DNA from 2 places in the Nostoc sp. UHCC 0302 genome. Region 1 is predicted to be linked to the other one. Evidence: predicted binding sites of a transcription regulator. Region 1 holds the regulator's gene; the other holds the start of a gene.

What was found. The regulator HrcA, encoded in region 1, represses chaperone genes, less so after heat shock. The targets are predictions, from matches to a motif close to TTAGCACTCNNGANTCNNGAGTGCTAA.
Region 2: groES (co-chaperone GroES) is a predicted target of HrcA. The motif match lies at 1,853-1,879, and genes of this name have one in related genera.

Annotation. Positions count from the first base shown of each region.
Region 1 covers NZ_CP151099.1:8,294,828-8,298,257, forward strand. The annotation lists gene WKK05_RS35890 (DUF2834 domain-containing protein) at 104-781, opposite strand; gene hrcA (heat-inducible transcriptional repressor HrcA) at 840-1,964, opposite strand; gene WKK05_RS35900 (rhodanese-like domain-containing protein) at 2,413-2,772, opposite strand; gene WKK05_RS35905 (DUF3352 domain-containing protein) at 3,018-3,430, shown strand, end outside.
Region 2 covers NZ_CP151099.1:999,957-1,003,386, forward strand. The annotation lists gene groL (chaperonin GroEL) at 1-1,409, opposite strand, end outside; gene groES (co-chaperone GroES) at 1,507-1,818, opposite strand; gene WKK05_RS04150 (hypothetical protein) at 2,326-2,511, opposite strand.

The sequences.
Region 1 (3,430 bases):
CCCCCGTTGTAGCAAGTGGTGTCGCGCAGAGGCGCAGAGAGAATGAAGAGATTTATTTCAATATCTCAATTTCATCTCTGATGCCATGTGTTATTTTGATTATTCAATTTGTTGCTGGTTGCTGATTGAGTCTTGCCTCTGTTCCTACTTCTGGTAAAGGTGGACGCACACTCAAATAAATCAATGGGCCGAAGAGTGGTATAAATGCTATTAACCAGAAAAGCTGCGGATTTTTCCAACCGCGACGCGCCATATCATCTGTTAGTAATGCCGGAAATAATAGGCAAAGTAAGCAAAAATCTATGCTCATTACATGGATGAAGCGGTCAGTTTGCCACTGCTGCACAAAGTTACCCCAATCTCCTCCCCGTAAACCATAAGCAACTAGAATAACCGTCGCTATTGTTAGCACAAAACCAGTTACACGAGAATCTAATAGCTTCAGAAAAGTATTCTTTTTACCAACAAACTTTTTATTTGGTTCCCTTAAAGCTAAGTAAGGTAATAGAGCAAACGCCCCGACACCAAAGGAGCCAGTGGCAAATAACCAAGCAGGTATTTTTTGCCCTCTACCATCAATGAAAAGCACTGCACTGTATATTAAAGGCCAAATGCCCATCAGGTTGAACAATGATACAACAAGAGGGTTAATACCTTGCCACTGAGCAATAGAAAGGTTTTTAATTAACTCGAATGTATTAGGTTGCTGGGGAGGAGCCAAAACAAAAGCATAGACAATAAATCCCAGCCATAGCACCCAAAAGGCAATTTTTCTCGCCATGATTGCAGACAATTAGTATTAATTATTGATTTTGATAAATCCCTATAAGGATTAAAAATTAAGGATTGAAATAACTGAAAGCTTCTGATAGGTAATCCGCAGCAGCTGTCACAACAGCGATCGCACTTTCGTAATCTAGGCGCGTTGGGCCTAAAACTCCCACACTTCCTACTGGTACTGAACCTCGGCGATAAGTGGAAGAAATCAATGTACAAGTGCGTATCGGCTCTAGTGGGTTTTCTGCACCAATGCGAACCGTTACCCGTGGTTTACCCACATCCTCCGGCTCTGGCTCTTCAAATATTAATCGCCACAGTTGGTCTTGTTCTTCTTCCAGCAGGTGGATAATTGTTTGCACTTGCTGTAGTTGTGAAAATTCTGGTTGGCGCAGAACTTCGGCTACACCCCGAACCATAATTTGTGTGGCAGTAGGTGTAACAGTGCGACGAGTCAATTCTGCAACTGAATTTTTCAAAAATTCCCCATACCGTTGGAACTCCTGAGCTAATTCACTCCAATCGAGGTCGGCTAATTCCAACAGGCTTCGCCCTCGTAAGTGGCTATTCAAAAAGTTAGAAACAATCTGCAACTCGCGATCAATAACCTCTGCATCGCGTTGTATTTCTTCCGGTACTGCCGGCAATTCCATCAATCTGGAATGTGTCTCATAAGCATCTGTTACCACAATTAGCATGATTTTACCCGCTTCAATTTGCACTAATTGCAGATGTCGCAACAGCGCTGTAGTGGTTTGTGGCATGGTAATCAAGCTAATACACCCACTTAAGGTAGCTAAAATTTGTGCAGCTCCTTGCAGAAGTGTTTCTAAACTCCAATCTTCCCATTGAAGGCGCTTTTGTAGTGCCTCCTCTACCTGTCGCCCTAAAGTTTCTGTACCGCTTCCCTGCGGGACGCTGCGCGATCGCAGAGAAGGTGTAATTAACTGATCTACATAGATGCGATACCCAGAGTCAGAGGGTATGCGTCCAGCAGAGGTATGGGGTTGGTAAAGTAACCCAGACTTTTCTAAAACGCCCATGATATTGCGAATCGTCGCTGAGCTAACTCCCAGGTCGTACTCCTCGACCAAAGCTTTAGAACCAACAGGCTCTGCGGTAGCAATATAGTGACGTACCGTTGCCCAAAGTATATGCTGTTGTCGATTTGTCAACTGGACTTCCATAGGATGTTTTTTGCTGATGGCAAACTTTAATCAAACTTGGAAAAATTCTGGATTTGACTTAAACAAAAATTATTAATAATTAATTAAAATAGCAAATTACTGAATAATGTTGTGATAAGAGAATTTAAAGTTCATGTCAAAAATTTTGTGGAAGTGTGCTTTAAACAAAATTTTATTACTGCTGGAAAATCTGTTGATTTTAATCTAAAACTAAGCAGCTTTATAACCGTATTATTCCATAAGAATTTACTAAAAAGAGTATCATTGAATACGTAATTTTCTTCAATTTACAAGTAGATTAGGGACAAAAATTACCGTGAGTATTTACCCAGTGGTGAAAATGCCAAGCTTTACACATAAAGCCCCGAACTAATGTACTGCTATGTTTCAGAATAGCAAAAGTTAGCTGGATAAGTAAGTTCCAGCCAAACTATACACACTCACTTGACTAATATTGAGGAATTGAAGCGTCAATTAATTGGGAATAAGCATCAATACCGCCAGCAATATTTTTAACATTTGTAAATCCTTGAGCAACTAACCACTGACACATCTGAGCAGAGCGGACGCCGTGGTGACACAGCACAAGGGTTTCAGCTTGGGGATCAAGGCGTGTAGGTACTTGATCACCCCATTCGGCAAATTGACTTAGGGGTAGATTGACAAAACCCTCAATATTGGCGATCGCTACTTCTTGTGGTTCGCGCACATCCACTAGTTGAATACTTGGCTCATTAGAAGAGAGACGTTGTGCGAGTTCTTCTACACTAATTTGGGTAATAGCTTGACCAAAAGATTTGTCAGTCATAAGGTTTTTGTAAACAATCATATATTATTTATGTTGACAGAAAATCTGTACCCTAGCATCAGCATCCATTCTTATTAGTTACCTTTGTTTAGGGTGCGGATATTAACAAAAAATGCCATTGTCCAAACGGGTCTAAGATAGATGTCCTCAGTTTGGCATCAGATAAGTCTGTAAAGAGATAACCGCTCTCATGCTCCTGTAGATACAGGAAATTAGCGACAACTTTTGTATTTAGTAGGTCTAATGTGAACAGGCAACGCTCATTCTTTGGTTTCTTAGTGGCCGGTGCGATCGCGCTACTAGTGGTTGTTATCGCTGGCTTTTACTGGTTTTTCGCCAAAAGTCCAGCTAGCCTCATTGCCTCGACTTCTCAACCAGGTGCTGCCATATTCGTGTCGAAACTTGCCCCTGTGATGACTTCCTTACTGGTAAATCCTGATCGATTACAGGCTTTGGAGCGTGAAGGGGAACTGTCTAAGCTCAAAACTAGTTTCTTATCTAAGAGTGGTATAGATTATCAACAAGATATTAAACCCTGGCTAGGAAGCGAAATTACACTAGCCATAACTACTTTAGATATTGATCGTGACCCCGCAAACGGACAGCAGCCAGGGTATCTCATGGCACTCGCTACTGAAAAACCAGAGAAAAGTCGCGA
Region 2 (3,430 bases), 1.1 Mb from region 1:
TTGACACGTTCAGCAATGACCGCACCATTTTGACCGGCGTTTTCAGCAATCCGCTTTAGAGGCGCAGGCAAAGCACGAACTACAATCAATGCACCAGTCAACTCTTCACCTGTCAAGTTGCTGTTTGCCCACTCAGCAAGTTCAGGAGCGAGGTGAGCTAGAGTTGTACCACCACCAGGAACGATACCTTCTTCTACAGCAGCTTTGGTAGCGTTGATTGCATCTTCTAGGCGCAGTTTCTTGTCTTTCATTTCGGTTTCAGTGGCTGCACCGACTTTTACCACTGCAACACCACCAGCCAGTTTAGCAAGACGCTCTTGTAGTTTCTCTTGGTCGTAAGAAGATTCGGTTTCTTCAATTTGACGGCGAATCTGCTCGATTCTACCCTTAACAGCAGCTTCGTTACCTTCAGCAACAATGACGGTGCTGTCTTTGGTAATGGTGATGCGACGAGCTTTGCCCAGGCTATCGAGCTTGATATTGTCTAGCTTCAGACCAGCATCTTCGGTAATCAGTTGACCACCAGTCAATACAGCAATATCTTCTAGTAGAGCTTTGCGGCGATCGCCAAAGCCAGGAGCCTTAACAGCAGCTACATTCAGCACACCGCGCAAACGGTTAACCACCAAGGTTGCCAAAGCTTCTTTTTCAATGTCTTCGGCGATAATCACCAAAGGACGACCAGCACGAGCTACTTGTTCTAAGATTGGCACTAAGTCTTGTAACAAAGTGATTTTCTTATCGGTCAGCAGCAGGTAAGGCTCATCAAAAACCGCTTCCATCCGCTCAGTATTGGTGGCAAAGTATGGAGAGATATAGCCTTTATCAAAGCGCATCCCTTCGGTGATTTCCAATTCTGTAAACATAGATTTCCCTTCTTCTAGGGAAATTACGCCTTCCTTGCCCACCTTGTCCATTGCTTCGGCAATCATCTGACCGACTTCTTCGTCGTTACCAGCAGAGATTGCACCAACTTGAGCAATAGATTTAGAATCTTCTACAGGACGAGCGTGTTCAGCAATTTTCTCTACCAGAAAAGTCGTGGCTTTATCAATACCACGTTTGAGCAAAATCGCATTTGAACCAGCTGCAACGTTCCGCAAGCCTTCCTTGATAAGCGCGTGAGCTAAGACTATGGCGGTGGTAGTGCCATCACCCGCAGCGTCGTTAGTCTTAGAAGCAGCTTGACGAATCAGAGCCACACCAGTGTTTTCAATGTGGTCTTCTAATTCGATTTCTTTAGCGATGGTTACACCGTCATTCACAATCTGCGGTGCGCCAAATTTCTTTTCTAGAACTACGTTACGACCTCTGGGGCCAAGGGTAACAGCTACGGCCTCAGCCAGAATATCAATGCCACGTTCTAAGGCGCGACGGGCGTTTTCATTGTAGATAATGCGCTTTGCCATATATGTCCAAATAAGCGATTGAGTCAATTTTGTATGTAGCTAGGAATTGGGGATTAGGATTTGGGCATTGTTCCCGTGTGCCATAACCCACATACCTTTAGATGACGACTGCTAAAATATCCTTTTCAGCAAGTAGTACGTATTCTTCGGTGCCAAGCTTAATGTCAGTACCACCGTACTTGGAGTACAACACCTTATCGCCGACTTTAATGTCTAATTCTTGACGGCTACCGTCGTCATTACGCTTGCCAGGGCCAAGAGCAACTACTTCTCCTACCTGGGGCTTTTCCTGGGCGTTATCAGGTAAATACAGACCACCTGCGGTTTTTTCTTCAGGGGCGCTTACTTTTACAAAAATGCGATCGCCTAAAGGTTTAACTGTAGAAACGCTTAGAGATACAGCTGCCATATTAAATTCTCCATAAATTTAATTTATCTAGAGTTTAGCACTCTCAACTCCTGAGTGCTAATTTATCTGTATTTGATGTGTAATAGCAATAGTTTATTGAGTACGGTTTCCCGCACTAAAGAGCAAGCAGGCTAGTTTACTAAAGTATGAGTAGATAATTATTTCCGGCTTTTACCTTTAGACATCCTTTTCCGTGTTTCAGTGAGCAACACCTTAGAAAAAAGACAATTAATTTTTAATAATCGGTACTAAATAAAGTGGCAATAGTAATTAAATATAGCCATAAAGTCAATGTGTAACGGCTACCTTTCCTGCTTTTTAGCCAGAATCAGAAAATAACGCGGCACAGCTTTAACTTCATAAGGCTGCAACTGAACAGCATAGCGACCGTAATTTACTCTCATCGGGAGTAACGCGATTTGATGAGAGTAACCATTTTTCGAGATTATTAATATAAATAACAAGAGACGCACTCAAGTGCGTCTCTTGAAATCTGCCAAATCTAATTTATACCTGAGCAATTTTGTCAATCTGCCAACTCTGAGAAATCATGGCTGGTGCTAAGTCAGTTTGGCTGATAGGGGCGGGTTTCATGTCCCGGTAGTCCAGTAGTTGGACTAAGATCAGGTAGGCGATCGCTAAAATAACAGAAATCGCGCCTGTAATAATGGCAACTATTTTTGAGCGGTTCATAAGTATTTCCTGTAATACAAGTTATTGTGCTGTGCCTATATCCACATTGCCACAGCCTCTGCAAGTAAAACATCGCTAGGGAATTTTTCGGTCAAAATATCATAATCAAGGTGTTGACCCTTGTGCTGTCGTCGCCATTGCTTTCAAAAACCTCGCAGAAAATCATCCAGAAGCTGAGTTAGAAATTGTGGCAATGGAGAACGCGGTAATGATAAATTCCTGCTCAGAGCCAAAACCACAGCAGGTAGCGATAAATCTCAACTAAGTTAGGATAATTTTTGTTCGGTAATCTTGTTTAAGTAGGAGACACAATACAATATAATACTCTCACTGTGAGTGAAACAAAGCAGCCGATTTTATTTGAAATTGCTTTGCTCGCAATGACACGATTTATTTTCATTTTCCTACTTATCCCTGGAATATTCCCCTGGTTGCGGCCTACTGTGTAGATACATCTCTGCAATCCAAAACGTTATTCCATCACTATAAATTAACGCCACTTGCTACCCGTCAGTAAGCCGCGTAAAGCACGCCTACAGGCGTCTACAAGCTGGGGAACCCTTTAAAAGGTAGGGCTGTTTCGTTTCCTTAAAGGCTTATTGTCTAATTATTAAATTACCTTCAAGTGTTACGTGTTTATTGCATCTGCTTAATTGTCCTTTCTCATAAAAGTAGTCGGAAGAATCGCATCTCCTCTTACTGTTAAACGCCAGATGCTGCCCTCCGGGTTCGGGACGCTTATTCTCTGCGACCCCAACACCTCTACAAGCCAGGGATTGCCACAAGGGAAAGAACCTCGCATTAGCCTAGCCTAGGCTAACCCTCCGCTGAGATTTCTCTTTGCAGAACTGCTCCAATTTACTGCCTCCTCGCCCCAGCAGATCCTTATGGCTGCTTCTTAAGCAATCTTTTAAGTACG